One region of the Kitasatospora sp. NPDC007106 genome, then DNA from elsewhere that is predicted to be linked to it. Evidence: predicted binding sites of a transcription regulator. Region 1 holds the regulator's gene; the other holds the start of a gene.
What was found. Region 1 encodes HrcA, which represses chaperone genes, less so after heat shock. Its sites were predicted from a motif close to TTNGCACTCNGNNNNNCNGAGTGCNAA; they were not measured.

Region 1 (5,258 bases):
GTCATCGGGATGGTGACGGTGCAGTGCAGGTCGTCGCCGCGGCGCTGGAACACCGCGTGGCTGGTCTCGGCGATCTCGACGTACAGGTCGCCGGCCGGGCCGCCGCCGGGGCCGACCTCGCCCTCGCCGGCCAGCTGGATCCGGGTGCCGTTGTCGACACCGGCGGGGATCTTGACGGTGAGGTTGCGGCGGGCGCGGACGCGGCCGTCGCCGGCGCACTCCGGGCACGGGGTCGGCACGACGGTGCCGAAGCCCTGGCACTGCGGGCAGGGGCGGGAGGTCATGACCTGGCCGAGGAAGGACCGGGTGACCTGGGAGACCTCGCCCTTGCCGCGGCACATGTCGCAGGTCTGCGCTGAGGTGCCCGGTGCGGCGCCCTCGCCGGAGCAGGTGGTGCAGGTGACGGCGGTGTCGACCTGGAGTTCCTTGGTGGTGCCGAAGGCGGCCTCCTCCAGGGTGATCTCCAGGCGGATCATGGCGTCCTGGCCGCGGCGGGTCCGCGAGCGGGGGCCTCGCTGGCCGCCGGCGGCGCCGAAGAAGGCGTCCATGATGTCGGAGAAGCCGAAGCCCGCGGCGCCGAAGCCGCCCGCCCCGGCGCCACCGCCGCCGTTCGGCGACAGCGGGTCGCCGCCGAGGTCGTAGACCTGCCGCTTGGCGGGGTCGGAGAGGACCTCGTACGCGGCGTTGATCTCCTTGAACCGCTCCTGGGTCTTCGGGTCCGGGTTGACGTCCGGGTGCAGTTCGCGTGCGAGGCGCCGGAACGCCTTCTTGATCTCGTCCTGCCCCGCATCCCGTCGGACGCCGAGTACCGCGTAGTAGTCCGTGGCCACCAAATGCTCCGCTTGTTCCGCTTCTGGAAGTGCTTGCGTCCGACCGGCTGCGCCGCCTGGCGCAGCACGCTGTTACGACTCGGCCAGGATCTGACCCACGTACCGTGCCACCGCTCGCACCGCCCCCATTGTGCCCGGGTAATCCATCCGGGTCGGACCGATCACACCCAGCTTTGCCACGCTCTGGTCGCCCGAACCGTAACCGACGGAGACCACGGACGTGGAATTGAGGCCCTCGTAGTCGATCTCGCGGCCGATCCGGACGGTCATCCCGGACTCCGCGGTCTCGCCCAGCAGGCGCAGCAGCACCACCTGCTCCTCCAGCGCCTCCAGCACCGGCTGGATGGTCAGCGGGAAGTCGTGCCCGAAGCGGGTCAGGTTGGCCGTGCCTGCCAGCATGATGCGCTCCTCGTTCTGCTCGGCGAGGGTCTCGAAGAGCGTGGCGAGGACGGTGGAGACGACCGGCCGGTCACCCTGCTCGAAGGCGTTCGGCAGGTCCTCCAGCGCCGCGGGGACGTCCGGCAGCCGGCGGCCGGACGCGTTGGCGTTGAGCTTGGCCCGCAGGTCCGCCAGGACGGTCTCGCCGACGGGGCCGGGGCAGTCGACGATGCGCTGCTCCACCCGACCGGTGTTGGTGATCAGGACGAGCATCACCTTCGCGGGTGCCAGCGCGACCAGTTCGATGTGCCGCACGGTGGAGCGGGTCAGCGACGGGTACTGCACCACGGCGACCTGCCGGGTGAGCTGGGCGAGCAGCCGGACGGTGCGGGCGACGACGTCGTCCAGGTCGACGGCGCCCTCGAGGAAGTGCCGGATCGCGCGCCGCTCGGGCGCGGTCATCGGCTTGACCTCGGCCAGCCGGTCGACGAACAGGCGGTAGCCCTTGTCGGTGGGGATGCGGCCGGCGCTGGTGTGCGGCTGGTGGATGAAGCCGTCCTCCTCCAGCGCGGCCATGTCGTTGCGGACCGTCGCCGGCGAGACGCCGAGGTTGTGCCGCTCGACGAGTGCCTTGGACCCGACCGGCTCCTCGGTGCCCACGTAGTCCTGGACGATCGCCCGGAGCACGGCGAGCCTGCGCTCGTCGAGCGGGCGCACGCCAGCACGCGTGTCGATGAGACGCTCGTCCCTGCGCTCGTTGGCCACGGGGCACGCACCTCCGTCTTCGCCCGTTGGACCTGGTGACCGATCCGATCCTTGGCACTCCGGAAGGCAGAGTGCCAGATTCGTACCTGCCAGTGTAAGGCCCACCCCCGACGGCAGGAACGGGCCTCCCGCGTGATCCTCGACCGATCTCGGGGCCGCGGGCAGTGCCCGGTGCGCCGGTGAGTGGCAGCATCGAAGGCAGCGAGCTACCGAAGGAGCAGCGATGTCGTCGACACGGCAGCACTCCCGCTTCGCGCCGGACCGCGGCCTGACCGGCCGGATGGTCACGACGATGTTCCTCATCGGCCTGGTCTACGTGGGGTTCACCGGGCTGCTGATCGTCATACTGCGCGGCGCCTGGCCGCTGATCGTGCTGCTGTCGGGCGGACTGTTCGTCGTGCAGTTCTGGTTCAGCGACAAGATCACCGAGAAGGCGATGGGCGCCCACGAGGCGTCCCCCGAGGAGTACCCGCAGCTGCACGGCACGATCGACCGGCTGTGCGCACTGGCCGACATGCCCAAGCCCCGGGTGGCGGTCGCCCGCAACGACATGCCGAACGCCTTCGCCACCGGCCGCAAGCCGGAGAAGGCGGTGGTCTGCGTGACCACCGGCCTGCTGCGCCGGCTGGAGCCGGAGGAGCTGGAGGGCGTCCTCGCCCATGAGCTGTCGCACGTGGCGCACCGGGACGTGGCGGTGATGACGGTGGCCGGCTTCCTCGGCGTGCTGGCCGGCGTGACGACCCGGATCGCCCTGTACGGCGGATTCCTGGGCAACAACCGCAACAGCAACGACCCGAACACGGCGATCGCCCTGGTGATCGTCCCGCTGGTGAGCATGGTGGTGTACGCGCTGAGCTTCCTGCTGACCCGGATGCTGTCGCGCTACCGGGAGCTGGCGGCGGACCGTTCGGCGGCCCAGCTGACCGGCCGGCCGAGCGCGCTGGCCTCCGCACTGACCAAGGTGACCGGGCAGATCGCGGCCATCCCGACCGAGGACCTGCGCAAGGCGCAGCCGTACAACGCCTTCTACTTCGCCCCGGCGCTGAGCGCGCGGGACGCGGCGACCCAGCTCTTCTCCACCCACCCCTCGCTGGAGAAGCGGCTGGAGCAGCTCGCCCGGATCTCCGCCGAGCTCGGCCGCTGACGGCCGGAGAGGACCACACCGTGGGATTCCTGGACGCGCTGCTGGGCCGGAGCAAGCCGGTGAAGCCGGACCTGGACCAGCTGTTCGGCATTCCGTCGGCCGCGCTGACCCTGGAGGCGGCGGCCGGGTTCCGGCCGACCGGGCTCGGCTCGGTCTGCTTCGCGGCCGTCGAGGGCGGCGCCTTCGAGGAGGTGAAGCAGCAGGTCCGGGCCCTGCTGGACGCCGACACCGACCGGGGCGGCGTCCCGGTGGAGGGCTCCCGGGACGGCTACGGGTACTCCTGGCTGCTCGCCCGGCACACCCCCGAGGAGCTGCCGGACCTGGTGAACGACCTGCACGCGGTCAACAGCGAGCTGGAGGCGCACGGCTTCGGCCCGCAGCTGCTGTGCTCGCTGGTGGGCTTCCGCGACACGGAGGGCCGCTCGCTGGCACTGGTCTACCTCTACAAGCGGGGCACCTTCTACCCGTTCGCGCCGATGCCGGGCGGCGGCGAGAAGCGCAACAGCCCGCTGGAACTGCAGGTCAAGGCGATGCTCGGGAACGACCTGCGGCTTGAGTCGGACCTCTCCCGCTGGTTCCCGGTCTGGGGCGCCCCGGGCCTCACCGACTGAGGCGGCGCCTCACACGGCTCCTTCACCGCGCGCGGGGGCTCTCGGGGGCGCGGGGGCGGGCCCGGCGCGCCTTACGCCGGACGGGGGATGACCGGGTGTCAGGATCGTAGACTCCCGTCCATGCGCAGCAGGCAGTACGGCCCCGATCTGACCCCGCCGTGGAAGCGGCAGCAGCCGGCTCCGGAGGTGCCCGCCGAGCGGGACCTGGTGGTGGAGGAGGCGGCGACCGGCTTCTGCGGGGCGGTGGTGCGCTGCGAGAAGACCGCGGAGGGCCTGACGGTCACCCTGGAGGACCGGTTCGGCAAGCACCGGGTGTTCCCGATGGTGCCGCGCGGATTCCTGCTGGAGGGCCGCGTGGTGACCCTGGTGCGGCCCTCCGCGCCGGCACCCGCCGCCGGGCCGCGGCTGACCGCCTCCGGGTCGATCGCCGTGCCGGGGGCACGCGCCCGGGTCGCCCGGGAGTCGCGGATCTACGTGGAGGGGCGGCACGACGCGGAACTGGTCGAACGGGTCTGGGGCGACGACCTGCGGATCGAGGGCGTCGTCGTGGAGTACCTGCAGGGCGTCGACGACCTGCCGGCGATCGTGGCGGAGTTCGCTCCCGGCCCGGGCCGGCGGCTCGGCGTCCTGGTCGACCACCTGCTGCCGGGCACCAAGGAGCACCGGATCGCCGAGCGGGTCTCCGGCGACGCGGTGCTGGTGGTGGGCCACCCGTACGTCGACGTCTGGCAGGCCGTGAAGCCGGCCGCGGTGGGCATCGGGGCGTGGCCGCAGGTACCGCGCGGCGAGGTGTGGAAGGAGGGCGTTTGCCGCCGGCTGGGCTGGCCCGTGGACCCGCCCGCGGCCTGGCGCCGCATCCTCGCCTCGGTCGACTCCTACCGCGACCTCGACCCCGCCCTGCTCGGCCGCGTCGAAGAACTGATCGACTTCGTGACAGCGACGGAGACTCCGTAGAGGCGCCCCTGTTCAGTCCACGAGGTCGCGGACGACGGCGTCGGCCAGCAGGCGTCCCCGCAGGGTCAGGGCGGCCCGGCCGGCGGCGTGGGCCGCGGGGTCGAGCAGGCCCTCCTCCAGGGCGCGCAGGGCGGCCTTGCGGCCGTCCTCGGTGAGCAGGTCGAGCGGGCAGCCGTCGACCAGGCGCAGTTCCAGCAGGATGCGCTCGACCCGGCGGTCCTCCTCGGCGAGCACTTCCCGGCCGAGGGCGGGGGTGCGGCCCTCGGCGAGGGCCTGGGCGTAGGCGGCGGGGTGTTTGGCGTTCCACCAGCGGACGCCGCCGACGTGGCTGTGGGCGCCGGGCCCGGCGCCCCACCAGTCGGCGCCGGTCCAGTAGAGCTCGTTGTGCCGGCAGCGGCCTTCGGGGGTGGTGGCCCAGTTGGAGACCTCGTACCAGGAGTAGCCGGCCCGGCTCAGGGCGTCCTCGGCGATGAGGTAGCGGTCGGCGTGCACGTCGTCGTCGATCATCGGGAGCTCGCCGCGGCGGACGCGGGCGGCGAGCCGGGTGCCCTCCTCGACGATCAGGGAGTAGGCGGA
Region 2 (5,258 bases), on a different contig from region 1:
GCCAGCCGCGCCCACCTGGAGGCGATGGTCCCGACCATCCAGCGGGCCCTCGACACCGCCGGGATCAAGGCCACCGACCTCGACGGCATCGCCGTCACCGCCGGCCCCGGCCTCGCCGGCGCCCTGCTCGTCGGCGTCTCCGCCGCCAAGGCCTACGCCTGGGCCCTCGACAAGCCGCTGTACGGCGTCAACCACCTCGCCTCGCACATCTGCGTCGACCAGCTGGAGCACGGCCGGCTGCCCGAGCCGACCATGGCGCTGCTGGTCTCCGGCGGCCACTCCTCGCTGCTGCTCTCCTCCGACATCACCAGCGACGTCCGACCGCTCGGCGCCACCATCGACGACGCCGCCGGCGAGGCCTTCGACAAGGTCGCCCGGGTGCTCGGCCTCGGCTTCCCCGGCGGCCCGCACGTCGACCGCACCGCCCGCGACGGCGACGGGAAGGCCATCGCCTTCCCGCGCGGCCTCAGCGCCTCGAACGACCCCGCCTACGACTTCTCCTTCTCCGGTCTGAAGACCGCCGTCGCCCGCTGGGTCGAGGCGAAGCGCCGGGCCGGTGAGGAGGTCCCGGTCGCCGACGTCGCCGCGTCCTTCCAGGAGGCCGTCACCGACGTGCTCACCCGCAAGGCCGTCCGCGCCTGCAAGGACAACGGCGTCGACCACCTCATGATCGGCGGCGGCGTCGCCGCCAACTCCCGGCTGCGGGAGATGGCCCAGCAGCGCTGCGACCGGGCCGGCATCGTGCTGCGGGTGCCCCGCCCGGGCCTGTGCACCGACAACGGCGCCATGGTCGCCGCGCTCGGCTCCGAGATGGTCCGCCGGGGCCGCACCCCCTCCGCCTTCGACCTGTCCGCGGACTCCTCGCTGCCGGTCACCGAGGTGCACGTCCCGCACACCGAGTTCCACGCGCACGCGCACGAGTCGCTGCGGTGACCCGCGCCCTCATGTGGGAGGCCCGCGCCGCCGAGGGGCGGGCCGCCGAACTGGAGCGGTGGGTGCGCGAGGAGGTGCTGCCCGGCCTGCGCGCCGCCGCCCCCGAGCGCCTCGAACTGCTCACTGCCGAGGGCGACCGGGTGCTGCTCATCACCTGGTGGACGGGCGAGCCGGCGCACCTCCCCGATCCGCCGGACGGGTTGACCGCGCGACCCGTCCACCGCTGGTCGTTCACCCGTGCGCACGTCGAGTAGCGTGCCCTCCTGAGAGAACGCTGGACCCGGTGCGCACCGCCGCCGGGCCGGGTGGGGGGAGCGCACGTTGCCGAAGAGGTCCATGTCCTGTGCCGCGGGGGCGGCCGTCCTGCTGGTGGCACTCACCGCCTGCGGCAGCGGCGCACAGCACCGGGGGGCCCAGGCGCCGCCCTCACGGCCCGCCTCCTCCGCACCCGGCACCACCGCCGCGGCCGCGCCCGCCGCCCAGGACCGGCCGGCCGCGTGGGCCAAGTGGGGCCTCAAGCCGCTGCCCGCGGCCCCGGCCGCCCCCGCCGACAAGCCGGTCAAGCTGACCGCCACCGGGCCCGTCCCGGTCTTCAGCGAGGTGCGGACCACCGACAAGGTCGTCTTCATCACCATCGACGACGGCGCCGAGAAGGACCCGAAGTTCGTCGAGATGGCCACCGACCTCAAGGTGCCGTTCTCGATGTTCCTGACCCGGGACATCGTCCGCGGCGACTACGGCTACTTCAAGCCGCTGCAGGCCCTCGGCAACCGCATCCACAACCACTCCGTCGACCACCCCGCGATGAGCCGGCTCTCGCCCGAGCGCCAGAAGTCCGAGGTCTGCGAGGCCCAGACCGCGCTCACCGAGCAGTACGGCACCGCCCCGACGCTCTTCCGCCCGCCGTACGGCGACGGCGCGCACACCCCGTCGCTGGGCGCAGCCGTCCGCGCCTGCGGCCCGCGCGCCGTGGTGCTCTGGCGCGAGTCCATGCAGATCCACGACATGCAGTACCAGGCCGCCGACAAGAAGCTCCGCCCCGGCGACATCATCCTCGCCCACTTCCGCGGCCCCAAGGACCTCAAGGGCGAGACGATGACCACGATGTTCGGCGAACTGCTGGCCCGCATCCAGGAGCAGGGCTTCGCCGTCGGCCGCCTGGAGGACTACATCGCGGCCGGCTGACCCAGCATCATCAGCGGGCCGTCGTCCGTCCGGCTCAGGATCACCGTCACCTCGTGCGGGCCGCTCGGCTTCAACTGCCGGCGCAGCTCCTCCGGGGTGATGGCGATCCCGCGCTTCTTGATCACGACCGTGCCGGCGCCGCGCTCGCGCAGCAGCGCCTTCAGCCGCTTCACGTTGTACGGCTGCACCTCGCCGATCTCGTACGCGTGGGCGAAGGGGGTCGGCACCAGCTCGTCCGCCGTCACGTACGCGATCTGCGGGTCGACCAGCCGGCCGCCCACGCTGCGCGCCACGTCCGCCACCAGGCCGGCCCGGATCACCGCGCCGTCCGGCTCGTACAGGTAGCGGCCGACCGGGCCGGCCCCGGCCCGGTCACCGGTGCCCGAGAGGCTGCCGCCACCCGGCAGCACCGTCGCCCGGTACGGCGCCGCCGCCCCGGTGCCGAACCAGATCACCGCCTCCTTCACCTCGCCGTGGTCGGAGACCCACTCCGCCTCCGCGCCCTCCGGCACCAGCTCGTGCGGGATCCCCGGGGCGACCTTCAGCGCCCCGAACGGCGTCCGCCGCGCCGCCTCCAGCGCCCAGGACAGCGGCGGGGAGTAGGCCTCCGGGTCGAAGACCCGCCCGCGCGCGGTGCGCCGCGCCGGATCGGTGAACACCGCGTCGAAGCCGTCGGTGTCCACCTCGGTGACGTCCGCGCAGCGCACCTCCACCAGCCCGGCGAGGCCGAGCGCCGCCGCGTTGGCCGCGGCCACCGCGCAGGTCAGCGGATCCCGGTCCACCGCCAGCACCGACACCCCGGCCCGGGCCAGCGCGATCGCGTCCCCGCCGATGCCGCAGCACAGGTCCGCCAGCCGCCGCACGCCCAGACCCGCGAACCGGGCCGCCCGCCACTCGGCGACGCTGCGCCGGGTGGCCTGCTCGACGCCGTCCGGGGTGAAGAACATGAGGTCGGCGTCCGCGCCGAACTTGGCCCGCGCGCGCTGCCGCAGCCGTGCCTGCTCGAAGGCGGCCCGCACCAGCTCCGCCGGGTGGTCCCGGCGCAGCCGGGTGGCCAGCGCCAGCTCCCGGTCGGGGGTGAACTCCCGCAGTTCGGCGAGCAGCGCCCGCCCCTCGTCGGTCAGCAGCGCCCGGAACGATTCGATCTCCACCCGGTCATTCTCTCCCGGGTCTCCCCGGGTCTCCCCGGGTCCCGCCGGGTCCCGCCGGGTCCGGGGCGCGGCCGCCGCTCAGTGGCCGAGCACGGACAGCGCGCCGGCGACCAGCGCCGGTCCGACGACCACCAGGGCCACCGGTGCGATCCGGTACCCGCGGCGCACGCTCACCGCGATCGCGGTGAGCGGCACGGCCACCGCGGCGGCCAACACGCCGATGCACGCCGCCACCACGCCGATGCCGCTGTCCGGGGTGGCCAGCGCGAACAGCAGGACGATCAGGGCGTACACCGCTCCGGTGCCGAGCGCCGTCTCGACGGCGAGCAGCCAGGCGGTGTGCAGGAGGTCCCGGGTGACGGAGGGTCGGATCGCGGTCATGCAGCCATCGTCCCAGCCGCGCCGGTGCCGCACATGAGTACGACTACTCACCCGCACCCGGGGACACCGGGCGACTGGCGTTGGCACTCTGGTTGACTGAGTGCTAACGGCGGCCTATGGTCGTTCCTGGCACTCCCCCCGGGGGAGTGCCAACGCGACGGAGCGCGCCTGACCCCCGCGACGGCAGGCCTGCGGACATCGCCCTTCCCTGTTAGACAACCCCGTAATCTCCGAAGGGGAGCTCGGACGTGACCACCAGCAGCAAGGTTGCCATCAAGCCGCTCGAGGACCGCATCGTGGTCCAGCCGCTCGACGCCGAGACCACCACGGCCTCCGGCCTGGTTATCCCGGACACCGCCAAGGAGAAGCCCCAGGAGGGCGTCGTCCTGGCCGTCGGCCCGGGCCGCTTCGAGGACGGCCAGCGCCTGCCGCTCGACGTCGCCGTCGGTGACATCGTCCTGTACTCCAAGTACGGCGGCACCGAGGTCAAGTACCAGGGCGAGGAGTACCTCGTCCTCTCGGCCCGCGACGTTCTCGCCATCATCGAGAAGTAAGCCGTAACGGCCCGCCCCGGAACCGCGTCAGCACTGACCCGGGCCGGGGCGTGCTTGTTGGTCCATACCGTAAGACCCTGAGGAAACGGGAACATGGCGAAGATCCTGCAGTTCGACGAGGACGCCCGCCGCTCGCTGGAGCGCGGTGTCAACAAGCTGGCCGACACGGTCAAGGTGACCATCGGCCCCAAGGGCCGCAACGTCGTCATCGACAAGAAGTTCGGCGCCCCCACCATCACCAACGACGGTGTGACCATCGCCCGCGAGGTCGAGCTCGACGACCCGTACGAGAACCTCGGCGCGCAGCTGGTCAAGGAGGTCGCCACCAAGACCAACGACGTCGCGGGCGACGGCACCACCACCGCCACCGTGCTCGCCCAGGCCCTGGTCAACGAGGGCCTGCGCAACGTCGCCGCCGGCGCCGGCCCGGCCGCCCTGAAGAAGGGCATCGACAAGGCCGTCGCCGCCGTCTCCGAGCACCTGCTCTCGGTGGCCCGCGAGATCGAGGGCAAGGACGACGTCGCCGCCGTCGCGTCCCTCTCCGCCCAGGACACCCAGGTCGGCGAGCTCATCGCCGAGGCGATCGACAAGGTCGGCAAGGACGGTGTCATCACCGTCGAGGAGTCCAACACCTTCGGCGTCGAGCTCGAGTTCACCGAGGGCATGCAGTTCGACAAGGGCTACCTGTCGCCGTACTTCGTGACCGACGCGGAGCGCCAGGAGGCGGTCCTCGACGACCCGTACATCCTGATCAACCAGGGCAAGATCTCCTCCATCCAGGAGCTCCTGCCGCTGCTGGAGAAGATCCTGCAGGGCGGCTCCCGCCCGCTGCTGATCATCGCCGAGGACGTCGACGGCGAGGCGCTGTCCACCCTGGTGGTCAACAAGATCCGCGGCACCTTCAACGCGGTGGCCGTCAAGGCCCCCGGCTTCGGCGACCGCCGCAAGGCGATCCTCGGCGACATCGCCGTCCTCACCGGCGCGACCGTCATCTCCGAGGAGGTCGGCCTCAAGCTCGACCAGGCCGGCCTTGACGTGCTCGGCACCGCCCGCC

Region 2: the regulator HrcA is predicted to act here: its motif matches at 3,731-3,757, upstream of groES (co-chaperone GroES).

Annotation. Positions count from the first base shown of each region.
Region 1 is NZ_JBEYFP010000009.1:369-5,626, forward strand. Features, by position in the region: gene dnaJ (molecular chaperone DnaJ) at 1-830, opposite strand, end outside; gene hrcA (heat-inducible transcriptional repressor HrcA) at 903-1,925, opposite strand; gene htpX (zinc metalloprotease HtpX) at 2,197-3,117, shown strand; gene ABZ641_RS02140 (hypothetical protein) at 3,138-3,728, shown strand; gene ABZ641_RS02145 (DUF3097 domain-containing protein) at 3,849-4,682, shown strand; gene hemW (radical SAM family heme chaperone HemW) at 4,695-5,258, opposite strand, start outside.
Region 2 is NZ_JBEYFP010000093.1:1,633-6,890, forward strand. Features, by position in the region: gene tsaD (tRNA (adenosine(37)-N6)-threonylcarbamoyltransferase complex transferase subunit TsaD) at 1-933, shown strand, start outside; gene ABZ641_RS11780 (hypothetical protein) at 930-1,187, shown strand; gene ABZ641_RS11785 (polysaccharide deacetylase family protein) at 1,270-2,118, shown strand; gene ABZ641_RS11790 (class I SAM-dependent methyltransferase) at 2,100-3,269, opposite strand; gene ABZ641_RS11795 (hypothetical protein) at 3,348-3,650, opposite strand; gene groES (co-chaperone GroES) at 3,899-4,204, shown strand; gene groL (chaperonin GroEL) at 4,298-5,258, shown strand, end outside.